2 linked regions of the Thalassoglobus sp. JC818 genome follow. Each later gene encodes a partner of the first gene's protein in a complex. Links are inferred from orthologs where the notes say so. Each region holds a gene or a part of one and is shown in the gene's direction. Other genes may lie near its edges. The genes, in order: AB1L42_RS05215 and AB1L42_RS20615.

Region 1 (9,697 bases):
GACCTGCAATTGGTCGACCTGAATCGGCAGTCCGACAGTCTGGGCTACTCCTCCGTCGATGATCGTTCGGTTCGAGAACGCCGGAACTTCCGTCATCATCAATCCGTTCGGTGGGTTGAGCACCTGACCAGGGATTCGTTCATCTGATTGACCGGACGAGTAAGCGACATTCAGCTTCGGATGCACGATCAGATACTGGGAACCGCTGGTGACGAAAAGGTTGCTCCATTGTTTCACGATCCATCGGCCTGGTGGCCCTGCTTGCGCCAGGACGACCGAGTGGATTGATGTTTCTTCTCCGTAGCCCCGTTTTCCTACGGAGTGAAAGCCAAAGCTGAAGAGAGTCACCGTTGCCAGAATGACTCCATACGTCATTCGATAGTCTCCCTGCTTGCGGCCAATCAGCCAGCATCCTGGGAATAACAGCAGGAGATAAACCGTCGCCATGGTGTAGATCAATGGCCAGTTGTGTTCAGGAGTGGTGATCGCGCGAAGTCGCGAAAAGATGGTCCGATTCGGGTCGAGGTTGAGATAGTTCTCAAACTGCTGCTCCTCAGGACGCGTGATTGGAGCCGGCTGATAAGTCGAACTGTGCCGTTCGACGACACCGGACCCCACGCCAAATTGATCGGACGGCTCGTTGAGTTCACTCAGGGAAGCGGGGAACTCGGGATATTCACCGACATTGTCCGCGATCAAAGAGACCGTTCCCCCAGCGAATAGCCAGTCTCGAAACGCCTGAATCTGCGGCTCCTGCCATCTCGGTGTGTGGTCGAGATAAACACGCGTCAGCTTGTTCAGGACAATCGGATTGGTCGGAAAGAGGTCTTCCGCGAACGCAGGCACAGATTGAAACTTCGAACGACCTTCAGGACGGATCAATTCGACAGCCACAGAACCGGGAGAATCATCCGGCTCGTCGATCTTATAAGAGTCCTCAGCCAGAACCCGTCCTCTGATGAGCGGTCCCCATTCCAATCGGGTGTCAGAGGCAGATTGCAGGTAAATCACGAACTGCAGATCGCGGTTCCCATAAGGCTCGATGTAGAGGTCGGGTTGCAGGACCGGAACATCGACAGGCTGAAAGCCCAGAATCGGAGTCAGCGAGACGGCACCCTGCCAGGGTTCTTCAGAGTTGTTGAAAACGCGGACCGTCAAGAGGTTGAAGTGCTGCGGCGTGACTCGCCCGTCCAGGCCCCACTTCGGTTTTCCCTCGACTTGCAACTCAGCATGAAGCGGTGTGGCTGCCACCTGTACAAATGTTGCAAAGAGCAAAATCCAGAAGGCGCGTGCTGTGAAGTATTTCCACATGTGATTCAGTGACCCTGATCAACTGTGACGGATGGGAAATCGTTGAAATTCTCGAAAACTGAATCCGGAAGGCTCCGAACGTTCTTAATTTTTCATTCTCGTTACCGTAATACGATACGGAGACTCACCGAATCTGTACACTTGACCGGTCACGACGCCCTATTCCGGAGGCGTTGATGCCCTATACTACGCAAATTTGCCGCAGTTCGTTGGTAAACGCTGTGATGGCTTCTTTCGATCAATCAATTTACATGACAATCTCTCAGTTCTTTCAAAACAATCAACAATTCGTCCACCGAAAATCCGTCGACTACGCGCGATTTCGGTCGAGTGCGTTTTGGGGTTGTTTGAGCCTGTTTGTCCTTCTCTTCGCAAACAGTGCGAGTGCCGAAGTCGAGATTCTCAATGCTTCAGGCGGAGTCGACGGCTGGTTCAAGATCGGTCGATGGGCACCTCTGCGATTCGACGTTCAGGTTTCCAATGTGTCAAACTCCAGTGAAGAAGGCGTATCTTCAAGCGGAGAACTAACGCCGCGAATTCGCACAGTCGATCCCGATGGTCATGCTGTCTACACATCGTTACCGCCACTCTCGGGGAGTTCGGATTCTCTCCAGCACGTGGAAGCACTGTTTCGCAATGGGCGAAATGATGCCTCTGTGTTGATTGAAATTCTGTCTGAAGGACGAGTGGTCGCCTCAAAGCTTCTGCGTGCAGACGGAGCAGGGAGTTTGTATTCACTCGAGCAGAATGCACAACTGTGGATGATCGCTGGTGAACAGCCAGCATTCGAAGCTGCATTTCGCCGTGCTTCAGCTGTGAACGCGAAAGCGATTCAACTCGTCTCGTTGGAAGACTTCGGCGACTGGCGGGGGACCGGACGGTCGCTCGACTCGGTCGATGTCATCGTTATTAATGCAGACACACCCGTTTCCGAAGAAGCTTCCGCAGCGATGCAGAAGTGGGTTGAGCGGGGTGGTCGCCTCGTTTTGGCAGTCGGAGCAGATGCTGAGTTGCTGAACAACAGTTCGCTCGCCAGCTGGCTTCCCAATCAGCCGCACGGGACTGCGGAGATTCGGAACCTGGGTCCGTTGAACGCGATCATTCCGGGAAGCGGTCGGTTGCGAATGATCGGAAGTTTGACCGGTGCAGACCTGCATGCTGAGAATGGGCTTGTCGTCGCTTCAGGATTGAATCAGCCAATGATCATTCGATCGGGAGTTGGACTCGGTTTAGTGACGATCTTCGCTTTACGCCTCGATCAGGAGCCTCTTTCTGAATGGGGTTCACGAGCAGAGCTGGCGATGATTCTTGCAGGGCGTGATCCTCTCTGGAACGATCCAGAATTTCTGCAGCAGCGAGACGACAGCGGTTTGAGTCCAACGGGAGTTGCAGATTTTCAAACACAGATCATCCAGGCAATCGACTCGACCGACGAGATTCCAAGACACTCATATTGGGTCTCAATGGGCTGGATGGCACTGTTGGCGATCCTCGTCGGACCCATTGACTATTACCTCGTCCATCACGTCATTCGACGTCCGAATCTAACATGGATCACATTTCCTCTGTGGCTGGGACTGATTGTCTACACGACATTAAGTTCAGCCAATGCGACGAATTCACATCCAATGTCCGCCCGCCAGATGGAAGTGGTGGATGTCGACGCAACGATTGGAACTGTTCGCGGGAGAAGCTGGTTCAATCTCTACAGCCCGACGTCGAGTCGATACGACACACATGCGATCGTGGACTTCGGCGAGGCACTCTCTGATGACAATGTCGATTTCACTCTGACAAGCTGGGTCGAACGACCAGAATCGGGCTATCGCGGCATGTATCGCTCCGGTGGTCTGGATAGTCAAAAGCCAGCTTACAGTGTTTCGGACTTGGGAGACGAAGTCTTCGATTTACCGATTCGAGTCTGGTCGACTGGTTCCGTCGCAAGTGAATGGGAAGCAGGCGTCGACATGAAAACGCTCGTTTCCTCAGACCTGTACGATCGAGGGAACGGACGACTCCAGGGAAGCATCTCGCATGAGCTGCCGGGGGAGATTCAGGACTGGTTTCTGGCTTACGACAATTTCGCATACTCTCCTCGCACGACTTCTGGGGAAGGACTTCAGCCCCTGAAACCGGGGGAAACATTTCAGTTGGATCTGGCACGAACCAATATTTTGCGTGGTGTCTTGCTCAGAATTCGGACCTCAACCCGTCAGGGAAAAGTCTCGACGAAAGTGGACGGACAGGTTGATCGAGAACGGTACGATCCGTTTTCCAGAGACGCTTACGACATCATGAGAATCCTGACATTCTACACCGTCACTGGAGGGCGTGAGTACTCGACGCTCTCCAACCAGTCGCTGGAAGAACTGGATCTGTCTCAACAAATCGAATTGGGCAAGGCGGTCCTGTTTGGCCGCATGGAGCGAGGGGCCACGAACTACAACATTAATGGCGAAGCCCCCGAATACGAAGACCGAGCCACGATCGTCCGGATCATCCTTCCCGTTCAAGTCGATGCTGCTGCTCTGAACGCTCCGCCTGATCCAAACTTGCTGAAAGTTCCTTAGTGATCAGCGATTACTGAATACAAATCGACCGCCATCTCCTTGGCCTCATTTTTCAATATGTTCTGGAATCAGTGTTGTGATTGAAACCATCAAACTCACGAAGCGGTATGGAGATCTTGTCGCTGCGAACGAGATCACGATTTCACTCAAGGAAGGCGATGTCTTCGGGTTCATCGGTCCCAACGGATCGGGGAAGACCACCACGATGCGAATGATCGCGACGCTGCTCAATCCCGACTATGGTGAGTGTTACGTCTGCGGAAAGTCGATCTACACCAACCCGGATGAAATCCGCCGGCTCGTCGGCTACATGCCCGACTTCTTCGGTGTCTATGACGACATGACAGTCATCGAGTATCTGGAATTCTTCGCTTCGACTTATCGCATCAATGGTCCGGGGCGACGAAAGGTCTGCGAGGAAAAACTCGAACTGGTCGACATGTCGTTCAAGCGAGATGCAATGGTCTCCCAATTGTCGCGAGGGCAGACCCAGCGAATCGGGCTGGCGCGGACACTGCTGCACGATCCTCAGGTTCTCTTGCTGGATGAGCCTGCGAGTGGATTGGACCCGCGTGCTCGTATCGAGATTCGAAAGCTCCTGCGTCGACTCGGGGAGATGAAGAAAACCGTTATCGTTTCCAGCCACATCCTTCCTGAGCTGGCCGATGTCTGTACTCGAGTTGGGATCATCGAAAAGGGAAACATGCTCGTCGATGACTATGTCGCTGACGTCATGAAAAAGGCGCGTGAAGCGACTCTGCTCGAAATTCGAGTGATCGGTGACCCGGAACCGGCAGCGAAGTTGCTGGAACAGCACGACCTTGTGAAAGGGGTCTCAATTACCGGTGAGACGATCTTCGTGACACTCAACGCAGGCAGCGATGATTACAGTGATCTGCCGTCGGAGCTGATTCAGGCAGGTTTCAAGCTCCGTCAGTTCCGGGAAGAGGAAGTCAATCTCGAGACCGCCTTCATGGAATTGACCAAAGGGATGCAGCAGTAAAGCATTTCATCAGCCTTCCGGGATGTGGGCTCGTCGTACATGATTGGACAGCGGTTTCGACAGCTGCGAGTTCGAAAAGACTGCCTCAAAAACGCAAAAGTGCTGCGAACTGCTCGGGTAAATCAAGAAACTCTGAGTTCCGACCGTTGCCAGAAACCGAGCGACACGGGAGAATAGAACGTGTCCCAAACCCGTTTTTGACTCGGTTTGGGTCTCGGATGTTAATCCGATGTTCGGGTTTTCGGATCACTTCTCACGAATTCGTCGACGGTACCAGGCACAATCGAGAGTGGAGGGAGTTTCTCAGGTGGAATTCGATGATCTCAAGGCGACCAGCGGTGAGTGGTTGCGCGGAACCGGTCCGGAATCGGATATTGTGATTTCCAGCCGAATCCGTTTGGCCCGGAACGTCGCGGATTTCACTTTTCCCCCGCGGGCCGACGAATCAACTCGTCGCGAGACCGAAGCTCTGCTGAAAGAGAACATCCGCGAACTCTCAACGGCTTCCGATTTGAAGGTGATCGATGTCGATCAAATCGATGACCTCGATCGAAAATTCTTGGTTGAACGACAACTCATCAGCCGCGAACACGCTGAGAGCTCAGGGGCTCGGAGCGCCTGCATCGGAGCACTCGAAACGGTGAGTTTGATGATCAATGAAGAAGATCATCTGAGAATGCAGGTCTTTCGAAGTGGCTACGCATTGGAATCGGCGTGGACGCAGATCAACAAAATCGATGACGAGTTAGAAGAAAGAGTCTCTTTCGCGTTCAGCGATGAATTCGGGTACCTCACGTCCTGCCCCACAAATGCGGGCACAGGCATGCGCGTCAGCGTCATGTTGCACCTTCCCGCCTTGGTGTTGACCAAGGAGATTCAGAAGGTCTTTCAGGCCATGCACAAAATGAATCTCGCAGTGCGCGGACTCTACGGCGAAGGGAGTCAGGCGATGGGAGATTTCTATCAAATCTCGAATCAAGTCACGCTTGGACGCACCGAAGAGCAAATTATCCAGAACGTCAAACGTGTGATTCCGGACATTCTGGATTACGAACGACGAGCACGTCAGGCACTTATCAAGGAAGATCGTCAACGGCTGCACGATCAGGTGTCCCGAGCTTTGGGTGTCTTGAGCAGCGCTCGGCAGATTTCCTCCGAAGAGACCATGGAAAAACTTTCCAGTGTTCGTATGGGAATCAATCTCGGTTTAGTTGATGACGTCGAAATCTCGACCGTCAACGAGCTGTTCATGCACATTCAGCCAGCACACCTGCAGAAGATTCGGGGCGAAGAACTCGAATCGACGCAGCGGAACGTAGTTCGCGCAGCTTACCTGCGAGATCGACTGACAAGACCTCCACAAAACTAGAGCACATTCCGAGACGGTGATCGTGAGTGTTTGATCAACAGGTCATCTCTGGCACCGTCGACTCATTCGCGACGTATGCAAACTTAAGGCAAAGCATTCCAATGACAACTCCCGAGAGCACCAGTCGACGCAACCTGGATCTCATCCTGCAACGTTTGCAAGAAGGGAAAATGGTCATTGTTCTCGATGCAAAAGATCGCGAGAACGAAGGAGACTTGCTGTGTGCAGCCCAGTTCATGACGCCTGAAAAGGTCGACTTCATGATGCGACGGGCTGCGGGTGTGCTTTGTGCTCCGCTGACCCACGATGTTGCTGAGAGGCTTCAGCTCAATCCGATCGTTGATGCTGAATCGAATACGTCTTCGCATCAGACCCCATTCCTGATGCTTGTCGACCATAAGGACTCTGGCACAGGTGTCAGTGCTGAAAGTCGATCACTAACGTTGAATGCACTCGCAGATCCGAATTCGCAAAAGAACGACTTCGTCAAACCGGGGCATGTGAATCCACTTCTCGCTCGCGAGGGGGGCGTTCTCAGAAGGGCTGGTCACACGGAAGCATCCATCGATCTTCTAAAAATGGCGGGTTTGCATCCCGTCGGCTGCATCATCGAGATTTGTAGCCAGCGCGGTTTTGGGATGGCTGGAATCGAAGAACTCGAGGAGTTTTCGAAGGAACATGACATTCCAATTATTTCGATCGCCGAAATCATCCAGCACCGAAGAATCCGCGAGAACCTGATTCACCGCGAAGCAGAAGTTGAGATTCCAACAGAAGATTACGGAACTCCGAAGTTCATCGCATACAAAGTCGATCACGAAGATCAGGAACCGATTGCCATCGTCTGGGGGGATTTGAATTCCGTTGAAGCTCCTCTCGTACGCATGCATTCGTCCTGTTTCACAGGTGACATTCTGGGGTCGCTGCGCTGCGATTGCGGAGATCAATTGCACATTGCGATGCAGATGATTGTCGCAGAAGGTTGCGGAGCTGTTGTCTACCTCCCTCAAGAAGGTCGCGGCATCGGTCTGACCGCGAAACTGAAAGCTTATCAGCTGCAGGATGAGGGTTTTGATACGGTTGAAGCCAATCATCGATTGGGATTCAAAGCGGACCTGCGAGACTACATGGTCGGGCTTCAAATTCTCAAAGACCTCGGGCTGAAGCAGGTTCGAATCCTGACGAACAATCCCAAGAAGACCGAAGCGTTCGAGAACTGGGTCGATCTGCGCGTTGTTGAACAGGTCCCGTTGGTGGCTCCGCCGCATGTCCATCGTGAGCGATACATGCAGGCCAAGAGAGACAAAATGGGACACATCCTCCCGCCGAGCAACCAGTAGTCGCTCAGCGAGAGTTGGAACGTCTGCCGAGTGCCTACTTGAGTTGCTCTAAGAACGCGAGCAGGTGAGCGAGTTCTTCCGGGGTGAGATTGTTGACGATCCCTTGCGGCATCATCGATTCGGTTCGCTGAACCTGTTCTTCGATTTCGTTTTGAAGAATCGTTTGAGAAAGACCATTCGCCTGTCGCAGCTTCACTTCTTCAGCGCTGCGTCCCACGATGAAGCCCGAGTAAATCTTGCCTTCTGTCGTGATGAATGAATAGGTGTCGAATCCCTGAGCGATTTTTGCACTCGGTTTCAGGATCGATTCGATCAGTTGCTCGCGGGTATACCGCTTTCCAATGTCCGCCAAGTGCGGCCCTTTCGGGTCTTGCCCTTCAGTATACGTGTGACAGGCGATGCAGGATTGCTGAAGGAAAACGCGTCGTCCCCGTTTGACGTTCCCTTCCGCATTGAGGGTTCGTTCAAGCACCTCCTCAAAGGTCATGTTGGCGATTTGGTTGGGATTGTCGGGATCAACTGTCGGGATGGCGATTGGCTGGTTCGATTCGGTCTGCTTGTGATCTTCGAAGAGTGATTTCGGAAGTTGGCTAGGGTGAACTCGATGCCGGATCATCTCTCCGAGCAGACGTTCTTTTCCGATTTCATCCGCAGACTGATAGTGCGAGACGATGGCCTCTTCGATTCGTGCAGTTTCTTCCCAGGGTTGCCGATCGTAATACGGTCCGGTTCGATCGGGACGAGTTCCCCACCAACCTTCTTTGTAGTCTCCTTCGCGATGATAGAGCCGAACAAGAACCGAGAGGAGATCGCTTGCTGACTGTGCGTCAGAAGCTTGTTGAAGTCTTTCGATAAGATTAGTCACGACGACTGGATCGTGCATCCATCGCAAAGCCTGAATCGCTCCGTCGCGGTAGGGAGTGTCGAGCGCTTGCAGACACGCTTCGCCAGCTTGCAGGTTCACCAACGCGCGGATGGCGAGATGCGGAATGACAGCATCGGCATCGGCGACGTTGTGAGCTGTGGCACGAGGCGTGTCAGACTGTCGAACAGTCAAGGGAATCAGATTCTCTGCGATCGAAGAATCACCGAGACGTCCAAGGCTGATGATCGCCTGCGCAACGACGCGAGGAGAAGGATCGCTCAGATACGGAATGATGGCTGCGCTCGTCACGCCATCGAACTCAGTGCGGCGATCCGTGAGAGCACGCAGAGCATGTTCGCGAAGCAGAGGATCGGTCAACGCTTCGAGCAGTTCAGGGTGACTCTCCACTCCGCGAAGCTGTTTGAGTGTGTAAAGTGCCGCGACGCGTGCGAAGTCCTGTCCATCTGGATCATTCATGAGTGTCGTCAGAAGCGAATCGAGATTCGCATGCTCATCACGCCGGAGGATTTCACGTTGAGCGTAGAGCCGCTGCTTCATGTTCCCAGCTCGAAGCTGTGAGACAAGCACCGTATCGTCGAGTTTTTTCAGGTCGGGAAGCGCGGCAGGTGTGAGTCCATCCGGAACGATCTGAGCGACGAAACCGACATCGGGGCCGTCGTAGGCGAAGTTTCCGTTCTTCCAACTGCTCACATACATCCTGCCAGCGGCATCAATGTCGATGTCCGTAGGGCGGGGAATCCGCAAGAACGATTGCTGATGCGGGAGGTATGTCGGGCCGCTTTCAGGAAGATTATGCAGGAAGACTTCGCTGCGTCCCCAGTCGCATGTGTAAAGAGTGTTGTTGTAGTTTTCAGGCCATTGAGCATCGTGCAGAAAGAACGTTCCACAGCCAGAGCCTCCGCCGTAATCCGCGAGAGGCGGCATGATTTCATCGGTGTAGTTCATGAACAGCGAGGGATAACCGAACTCCGCAGACTGCAGAATGTGTGAAAGCCGAACGTTCCATTCTCCGCCGTCGTTAGTGTTGTCGCGAGTGAAGATATTCATGAATGGGTCGATGGAGACATCGAGAATGTTTCTCAATCCCCAGCAGTAGATTTCCATCTCGGAACCATCCGGGCGGACGCGAACGATACCTCCGCCTCGACGAGACAACTCCGTTCCGTCCGCACCGACTGCATGTGTGAATCCGAAATCACCAACGGCGATGTAGAGCCA
Region 2 (9,711 bases), on another replicon or contig:
GTGATCGAAGCAACTCCCGAGACATTGGAAAGCATGATTCCATTGCCGGTTCCGGTGATGTCGCCACCGAGGATGTCGAAGTCTCGGTTGATCTCGTCGATGACAACATTCGTGATGTCCGAACCAACGATTGCACTTCCACCATCGGTGACAGTGTTCAGGCCGAGAATCGTGTTGTTGTTGGCAAGAGTGATCAGGTCAGCACCTGCATTTCCACCGATGAATGGATTGTTTCCATTTCCGCTGAAACCTGGCAGCTGAACGAAGACGCCTGGGAAGTTCGCGGTTTCGAGGAAGAACTCATGTCCTTGTCCAAGAACAATCTGGTTGTCTTCCAGGATGAGCCCATCGTTTGCGTTCAGCAAATTCGTTGGGCTTGTGTTTCCGCGATACGCCAGGATGATGTCGGCGTTCGGCATGTTGCTGGCAAGGTCGAGTTCGTTGAACGGATTCTCGAATGTTCCGTCTCCTCCACCGCCAGCTGTGTTGTCGACGTGGATGAATTCGTAAGGCAGATCATCCGCTGGGTTGATGGCCAGAACACGTCCCCGCTCGCTTGCGTATTCGAGTGTTGGAATTCGAGTACGGCGTCGGACTCGATCGTGCATCTGGGTATCAAGCGTGCGGTAGCGTGGCATGAATGAGAGCTGGCCACCGTTCAGTCGCAACTCAGCGTTGAAGTTGACAGTTGTTCCGAAACGATCATCGTCGGAAACTGTCAGGCTGAAGACAGCGTTGTTGAAGTCCGCTTGAACACGACCACTGGCTCCAGTGAAGTCGTTTTCTTCGGCAGCATCAAAGTGATAGACACCGACGTAAGCTGACAACCACTCCGCGTGTGGGATCGCAGTACCGATTTCTGCGTCCATCCCTTTCAACTGCTCTTCCACACCCTGCATTGCTCGGAATGCAAGATTCGGACCAGTGAACACGGGCTGTTGGGTCATCACAACGGGATCACCCACGTTGTTAATGCGGTCATTCCAGGGAACGTATCCATTGATCGTTGCCTGGACGTAATCGGTCATCCACTCACCACCGAGCGAAAACCCATCGTAACTATACCCGTTGGCACTCTGGTCCCAGGCTAAGAAGCCGTTCAGACCGACTGCTTGGGAATAGTCCATGATCATCCAGCGATGACCAATACCGGCGGTACCACCGACGATGGACTGTTCGTTTTGTTCGGTGATCCAGACCTGCCCTTCAAGGAAGGTCACTTCCCCCGGACCATAAAGTTCCATGGGCATGAATCCCCCGGCAGCAAAGTAGTCATTGCTGACACCGGGTCGATTCCCGAAGTCACCTCTGGCGAAGAGGAAACTCCGTGGGAATGCCATTGGCATGACAGCACTATAGAGGCTGCCACTGTGATACCCCGTTACGGATTCATCCGAAACGTAGGCCGTTTGCGCTGATGCGGGTCTTGGCATCAGCGCGAAACATAGTAGTCCGATAAGACAGGCTTTGCGCGAAGTCATTGGTTGCCCCAAAATTGAGACGGAGGCAGTCACGGACCCTTCCAACAGGGACCGATTGTGCCAGATTTTGCGGGTAAACGTATTTTTCCAGTTGATCCGACGGAGCCGGTCATATCAGTTATCGGCAGCCGATTATGCGGACTGGAACGGAAGTTCCGGGTGGGATAAAGAGAGGTGGGCTTTCCGGTAGTGACTCAAGGTGTTGAAGTACCGGAAGAAGGGTAGATTTGGTGAGAAACTGAGGATTGCGACGGTTTTAGAGTGAAAGTTCAATCCGGGTCAATATTTTCAGATTATTGATCAACCCCAAAAAATCAGATCGGCAAAAATTGCCATCGATCAGGCGGTGCCCCAGCTGATTCGCTGTTCAATCTGGCATGCATACCGATTCATGAGGAATCTCTCACATGCGGCCAGCGAGAACTTTTGCGGCTCGTGACATGATCGCAATGGAGCAATCGCTGATAGATAGCGTGCGATTCAAAGAGTGAGATCGATTCGGAAAACAGCTGCAAAACCGGCAGTAGTTGTCGAAAAGTTATTAGTGGAGCGGCGCAACAGCGCATTCAGGAACCGACCTGCGCGACTCTACTCTTCACTCTCTTGAATTGCCTCAGCGAGAGCGATTGCCGTCAGCAGTCCCCGGGCTTTGTTCAGCGTCTCCTGATACTCCGCTTCCGGCACGCTGTCAGCCACAATCCCCGCACCAGCTTGCACATACGCCTTGTTTCCGGTCATCACGAGCGTACGCAGTGCAATACAGGTATCCATATTCCCTGTGAAATCGATGTAGCCAACCGCTCCGGCATAAGGTCCGCGTCGATGTCGTTCGAGCTCATCGATGATTTCCATCGCTCGAACTTTCGGAGCACCGGAAACCGTTCCAGCTGGGAGCCCAGCCCGGAGAGCGTCGAGGCTTGTCAGCCCGTCTCGCAAATGCCCCTTCACATTCGAAGTGATGTGCATCACATGGCTGTATCGCTCGACAACCATCACATCGCTGAGACTGACAGTCCCGTAGTCAGCGATTCGCCCCACGTCGTTTCTCGCAAGGTCCACCAGCATTACGTGTTCGGCACGTTCTTTAGGATCTGCGACAAGTTCTTCCGCAAGCGCCTGATCTTCTGCCTCGGTTTCACCTCGCTTGCGAGTCCCAGCCAGCGGACGGATTGTGGTCTCACGATCTTCGACCCGGACCATAATCTCAGGGGAGCTTCCGACCAGTGTTGTCTTCGGCGTCTGAAGCAGAAACATGAACGGGCTGGGATTGACGACCCTTAATGCCCGGTAAACATCCAGCGGCGCAACACTCGTTTCCAACTCGAGTCTTTGACTGAGCACCACCTGAAAGATGTCGCCAGCTCGAATGTAAGATTTACACTTTTCGACCGCTTCGCAGTACTCAGCTTCAGAAAAGTTGGAAACCCAGTTCGAAACCGGATCAACTTTCGAAATCACATCAGGTACGGCCAGAGTTCCGAGAGGCTGCTGCAGCCGATGACACAGTTCGTCGACTCGTGAACACGCTTGCTCGTATTCCGTTTTGAGGTCGTCGGTGTCCGTTCGAGCATGAGCGACGACGATAATCGTTTTCTCTATGTGATCAAAAATGATCATCGACTCATAGAACGCGAATGACAGATCGGGAAGCTGTCGGTCGTCTTCCGGCGGCGAAGGCAGGTCTTCGCTGTACCTCACCACATCATAGCCAGCATAACCAACGGCCCCACCCACGAATCGCGGAAGCCCATGATGATGCTCGGACGGGTAGTTTTCGATCATCTCCGCGAGCGTCGCCAACGGGTCCGAAACAGTTTGTCGTTCGGTAACGCCATCTTGAGTCACCTCAAGTTCATTGCCGTATGCTTCGAGCCGTAAGTACGGATTCCCTCCGAGAAAGCTGTAGCGGCCAACCTTTTCGCCACCCACAACGCTCTCAAACAGAAACGCTTCACGCGACCAGTTTGCCTTACAGAATGCAGTGACTGGCGTGAGTGTGTCACTGTAGAGCTTTCGGAAAACCGGGATCAGCTTGGAATGAAACTGACTCGAGCGGAACTCTTCGAAAGTCGGCGTATGATGCATCATCAATCCTGGGTGAAAACGTTCAGTCGCAATGATAGCGACTTCAAAGGGGTCCTCAACGGACGTGTCTCCTCGAATTGACTTCACTCGCCACCGCAATAGAATTGCAAAAAATCAGAGCTTCATAGTCTTGCTGCGCCCATTGCTTGCAATGGCCACGCTTCGAAAGCTGCGGCAGGAACTGCAAAAATCGACGGAAATCTCTTTGAATCGAGGGTGTCATGAAGAAATGTCTACGATGCACAAAACAGGCGACCCTTCATATCACCGAACTGAAGAGCGGAAAATCTGTTTCCGTTCATCTCTGCGAACAATGTGCGAAAGACTATCTCAGCACCGTTGAAGTTGGGGGAATTCCCGATGACATCGATGATCCTCTGTCAATCGGCGGAGTCGGATCAATCGAGTCGGATACGCCTGAAGAGCGAGAACAGGCGTGTCCGCACTGCGGAATGACATTCAAACTCTTCCGCAGCCAGGGACGTCTTGGATGTCCAAATTGCTATGAATTGTTCCACAACCAACTCATTCCGATTCTGGAGAGCATTCATCACGGCGAAACGCAGCATGTTGGAAAGTTTCCGCCGAAGGTCTCCGATGATCGCCGTCAGCACTACGAGCTGATTCGTTTGAAGAACGAACTCAAATCAGCCATCGACGATGAACGCTACGAACTCGCCGCTCGATTGCGGGACCAGATCCAAACCATCGAAAGTGATTCCCCGTCTCCAGAGAGCACTTCGTAGGCGATCTTCTGTCCAACTCAGTCACCCACACGATTTCGTTGGTTCGGTGAATACAGCTTGATCTGCATCCTGAAGCTGCTCGAATTGACACGACAAACTGAAACAGGCCGAACGGTTCTCACACCGCTCGGCCTGTTTCGATTTTATAGTGGTTCGATCAATTCAGCCCTTTCTCAAGGGGCCGAAAGACTCCTCAGCGACAAAAGCGTCTCAATTCTTTTGTCTCTCAATCACCGAGAAAAGATTAAAGCACGGTGCGTGCCAGAGTCAGCTATTCTTTGGCTGTGCAATTCGTAAAAGTCTACTTTCAAATGTGTTACGCAATTCAGCGATGTTGCGATCGAATAGCAGCCGGTCAGATCCTTGTACAATCTACACGTCTCACAGCCGCGATTTGTAATTCCTGCGACACTTCTCCAACCACATTCGTCTCCGAAATTCGAGTTTGAAGACGGCGAATCGAGCCACTCTCGGTTCGACTCGTCTTTCAGGCTGAGACATTTCGAGCAAACGATCAGTCTCTCTCAGATATCCTTGATCGGGTGTTTGCTTGACGCTGCTTCTTGCTGTTCTGAAGTGTTGAGTAAGCCAACATTGCTCGCGCCGCAAGACAATCATCAAGTCCTTCAAATCGGGAGTGCATTTCCGTCAATCCGAGTCGTTCATCCTCTCGTTAGAATGAACGAAGGGCTGAGTGGCGCTTTGTAGGAGCCCATAAAAAAACCAAAGCCAGCAATTGCTTGCTGGCCTTGGAGAATCAGTAGTTTCAAAGCTTAGTCGACGAGTACTTTAAAGCGATTGTACACCCAGGAATCGGGGAAGTCTTCAAGTGGCTGCAATCCAAATAGACCTTCTGGTCTCTTCCCTGGCAGGGCCGAGGGGTGCCCTGTAACCACCCTACTGAGCCTCAATCCCGAGACTCAGAAACAACACCATTCCCACCAATCTCCTCTTTTACGTATCAACTTCAATTTTGCCCGGAAACTGAATCGCAGTCAGGACTATGCCTGGCGACGACGTCGCAGAGCAGGAACACCACCGAGAGCGGCGAAAGTTCCCCAAAGGATCATCGTACCTGGTTCTGGAACTGGTGCGAATGACATGTGCAAAGTGTCGACAGCACTAGGGCTTGGAGGAGTTCCCAAGCCAGTTGCTCCGATGATGACACCAATTTTGACGATGTCAGATGCGTCGATGCCAGCGAGGCTGACGGACAGACGAGTTGGAACTCCTGGAGGGCCAAGAGCTGGAAGTGAAGTCGTAGCACTAAGAACGCGTGCTCCGGACCCGTCTTCGACCCACAGGCCACCCATCCAGGTGCTGTCGTTGTCGTTTGAGAACTCAAGAGTCAGGTTGTTGTGGCCAGTTGCGTCGATTGCAACGTCAACACCGTAAAGGATGTCGTAAGCGCCACCGAAAGTGGATCGGGCATCCTGTTGAATCCCCTGAATTCCACCCATAGGTGTACCATCATCATGAGTTCCAGCAGTGTTGAAGAACCCAGACAGAGTGACTGGAGTTCCGGTTGCGCTGTCGAAAGACAACGCAGCAAGCTGAGCTTGCGTAAAAGTGATGTCAGCGTTTGCTGCTTGTCCGACGGACAAAGCGAGCATAGCTGCAGCGAAAATGCCAAGTTTGTTCATAGTTCATTTCTCCAAGGTGCAACGAGAACTCTTCCAAAATTTCCCAATCTGGGTGTACCCGGAAACGGCCCGGGGTGGGATTCTGCCTAATTTACCATGACCCCCTCTATCAATGTCCAGTCAATTGGATTGGAATTGGAAATAAATTTCAGAATTCCGAACTCCTGAATTGACAGCAGCCGATTCGTGAACGGGGGTAAGGCCTGTTGGACGTGATGTAAACATTGCAGAGCATAGAGCTTAGGTATATTTGGCAGTCTTGGAGGTGATGTGAAGAATGTGTTATGGATCGGTGTTTATGGATTTGTTCGGGTGGCCTCCCCGAAGAGAAATTCCGACAGTGTCGACGAAATTCCACCTTGACCGTTGCCTCACAGCGACAAATTGCCCGACTTGAACCCGAAAGTCCGGTTGTAAGGCTATCTGGTAATTTGGGGAGTTTTACCCAATGACATTCGCAGTAATCACCTCCTGATCGAGTACGAACTCTCCAGAGGTCATTGGATGATTGCCGGATCTGACAAGCAATTGCGTTGAGAAGCGGGTCAAGAGTCCGCTCGTCAGCTCTGTGCACGGTCGATCAGAAGCAGCGATTCGAGTGTCTTTAACGGCCTGATACACAAGAAAGCCCTCAGACTGACTCTAAATAGAGAGAGCCTGAGGGCGACCGATGATTGAAGAACGTCCGATCGCAGCTTTGGACGACGAATGCTGCGTCGGCAATGCTGTGACTGTGACGCGTAGAATCGAGTCTAACTCGCTTCGCGGAGGCGAAGTGATGGTGTTTCGATGGTGACGACGGTATTGGGCGGGACGCTTTTCGTCAGCCAGACACTCGCTCCGATTACCGAATTGGTTCCGACAACCGTTTCGCCGCCGAGGATGGTCGCATTGGCATAAATCACCACTCCATCTTCGATTGTTGGGTGACGCTTTGTGCCACGAACAAGGTTTCCGTCGCTGTCTTTGGCAAAACTCAACGCCCCGAGAGTCACACCTTGGTAAATTTTGACCTTGGTTCCAATCTCACATGTTTCGCCAATCACGACTCCCGTTCCATGATCTATGAAGAATGATGGACCGATCTGAGCTCCGGGATGAATATCAATTCCGGTCTGGTTGTGCGACCACTCTGACATAATCCGGGGGATGAGCGGAATGCCTTGCCGGTAGAGTTGATGGGCGATGCGGTGCACCGTGACGGCTTCGAGGCCGGGGTAGCAGAAGATAATTTCGTCCAGTCCACTTGCAGCTGGGTCACCATCATAAGCTGCTTCAACATCCGTCACGAGCAGATGTCGCAAGCTTGGAATCGATTCAAGAAACTTGATCGCTTCCTGCTGGCCGCGGGCTTCGAAGTCCATCAGCTTGCGTCGATCACAGTCTTTTCCGTACTTCAGGTCATATTCATAACGCAAGGCTCGAGCAAACTGTTGGGTCAGCTTGTCATGCAGAGAATCGATCAAGTCGCCGACGAAATAGGTCACATTTCCCATGTGAAGAGTCTGTCGGCGGCGATAGCCGGGATAGAGAAGTTCTTTTAAGTCATCGATGATTTCGACGACGATCGCCGAGCTGGGGAGCGGGCAATGACCGAGATGATTGATTCTCCCGATTTCTTGATAGCTCTCGACGATTCGGTCGGTCAGTGTGTGCAGTTGTTCTTTGAGGCGAAAATCGGCAGCCATGGAACTGTCCCTGAGAAGATTGAGCGAAGCAGAAGAATAAGCCAAAGCATCTTTCCGACCCGACGTCAGGTCATTGACCGAGCGTTCAGGTGAGAGCAATTTCTGACAGGCAGAAATGCGAGTCGACCGGCCTCACGCCGGTCAGCAACAGTCACAGCAGACTGCGAATTTCATCTTCTGCCTCAGTTCAATTCGGTCGGAATCAATCGACAGCGGTACGCTCATCGTAGAGTCCCTGGAAAAAGGATTCTGGGAGGTTCTCTTCATGGGCGGACGACTTGCTCAGCGAACCTGTCAAAAATTGTAAGACCCGCAGATTCAGACAATCAAGCATCTGAATTTGTTCGCGAACCGATTTGGACCGGAATTGACCGCGTGGTGGAACAACTGGTTCGGGAAAGTCATCACCGTTTGCTCGAAGCATCGGCACTGAATACCGGCAGAATTTGATCGATTCGCAGCACCATTCTGGAATGCACGACTCTTGCAATCGGGTTAGCGCTATTGATTCGCCGGCTTCCCCATTTTTCCACAAGGTTGTGGTGTCACTCTCTTCGCTGACCGCCCCCAATCCGTCGATGAAACTGATATCTCCCGACGACCGGCAGAAATGACCGGAGAAGAACCGAAGCCCAACCTGTTGCCATGGCGATCAGGGGATGTCGATCGATGGCTGGCTGAGACCGACGAAGTGCGTTCGGTCTCGCGTAGTGACTAATCATGCTAGTAACCAAGCAAAACAATCAGAATTCGGAGGCCTGTTACTGGTCGATGGCGCGAGAACCGTGGCCTTCGACGCTGTTCATTCTCCCAATGCTTCTCGTTTACGAAATGGGAGTCGTCTTCCACTCCAGTCTGGCTGCTCATCGTAACGGCGCTGACCTTTGGATTCGTCAAGTCGGGAATGAGGTGGGATGGGGGGCGCCGTTCCTCGTACCCATTCTCGCTCCGCTCTGCCTGTTGTCCTGGCAACTCATCGCTCACCGATCATGGAGTTGTAAGCTGGAAACAATTCTCGGGATGCTGGCAGAGAGCCTGATCTTTGCGATGGTGCTCATCTTCCTCGGACAGCTTCTGGCACTCTCTTTTCCGATGGATATCAGCGGCGAACCGGAGGAAGCAGTCACTGCGACGACTCAGCTGATTGCGTTTCTCGGGGCGGGGCTGTACGAGGAAATGATTTTCCGGATGATGCTGATTCCGGTTGTCTTCATCGGGCTGCGTTTGTGCCGCGTTCCGCGTCTCTTCTCATTGATCCTGGCAATTGTTGCTTCAAGCTGGATGTTCGCAACGGCACACTACGTCGGGCCACTTTCGATGTTTTCGCCACAAGTGTTGTTGAACACAACTCAGACCATCGTCGACAATCCCGACTTCTGGTTCAGCTACGTCTTTCGATTGATCGCCGGTGGGCTGTTTGGAGTCGTTTTCTGTCTTCGAGGTTTTGGAATCGCGGTCGGCAGCCACGTTTTGTACGACGTGTTTGTGGGGATCATCCTAATGAGTGCTCTTTAGGAGTGATGTAAGACAGCCTCGTTGTCCTTGTCGTTATTCAGTGATGTAAAACGTTGACAATCCACGCCATTCGGTTTACTTTGCATTGCAAAGATAGTCGAACTGGTGTCCGCACATGAACTATGATGACGCGCTTCGTCGCATCGAATCGATCGAAACGGCTCTGAGTCGAACGACCTGGTTTCGTGGGTATCGGTCGCGACTGGTTTTGTTGTCAGCGATCAGTGGTTTGTTGGGAGTACTCGGGCAATCGCTGGTGATCTCATCCGATCACTCCCCTGCCCGGTTTGTTTACTACTGGGCGACAATTGCGATTTTGAATCTCGTGATCGCAGGAGCGGTTTTGGTTTGGCGGAGTCGCACGATTTCGACTCGAAGTGATCGGAAACTCTTCAGATCCGCAATGCTTGCGATGTTCCCGTCGCTGTTGGCGGGTGCTGGAGTCACCTTCGCAATTCTGAAAGTTGCAGAAGATCAGATCTGGATGCTGCCTGGACTCTGGGCGATTCTTTTCGGCTTGGGGGTTTGTGCATCGCAGTTTGTTTTGCCGCAG

The links.
Region 2: the proteins of AB1L42_RS05215 (region 1) and AB1L42_RS20615 are in contact, whole or in part, in a crystal structure (PDB 8WTB), measured with the Bacillus subtilis proteins. The link is inferred for Thalassoglobus sp. JC818 from one-to-one orthologs.

Annotation. Positions count from the first base shown.
Region 1 is NZ_JBFEFI010000002.1:182,560-192,256, forward strand. The notes cover bases 4,308-7,222. They hold AB1L42_RS05215 (protein arginine kinase), read left to right. Parts: upstream 4,308-5,191; coding sequence 5,192-6,253; downstream 6,254-7,222. Other genes in these bases: AB1L42_RS05210 (ABC transporter ATP-binding protein), read left to right, coding at 4,308-4,884; ribA (GTP cyclohydrolase II), read left to right, coding at 6,355-7,222. Also shown: AB1L42_RS05200 (hypothetical protein), read right to left, coding at 1-1,311; AB1L42_RS05205 (hypothetical protein), read left to right, coding at 1,536-3,881; more of AB1L42_RS05210, read left to right, coding at 3,958-4,307; more of ribA, read left to right, coding at 7,223-7,593; AB1L42_RS05225 (discoidin domain-containing protein), read right to left, coding at 7,628-9,697. UniProt on the Bacillus subtilis protein: Catalyzes the specific phosphorylation of arginine residues in a large number of proteins.
Region 2 is NZ_JBFEFI010000009.1:115,070-124,780, reverse strand. What follows is about bases 2,621-5,549. They hold AB1L42_RS20615 (UvrB/UvrC motif-containing protein), read left to right. Parts: upstream 2,621-3,787; coding sequence 3,788-4,312; downstream 4,313-5,549. Other genes in these bases: AB1L42_RS20610 (hypothetical protein), read right to left, coding at 5,314-5,549; trpE (anthranilate synthase component I), read right to left, coding at 2,621-3,566. Also shown: AB1L42_RS20625 (hypothetical protein), read right to left, coding at 1-1,481; more of trpE, read right to left, coding at 2,070-2,620; more of AB1L42_RS20610, read right to left, coding at 5,550-5,955; serine O-acetyltransferase EpsC, read right to left, coding at 6,708-7,643; AB1L42_RS20600 (CPBP family glutamic-type intramembrane protease), read left to right, coding at 8,364-9,158; AB1L42_RS20595 (hypothetical protein), read left to right, coding at 9,274-9,711. UniProt on the Bacillus subtilis protein: Activates the phosphorylation activity of the protein-arginine kinase McsB. Is required for the delocalization of competence proteins from the cell poles.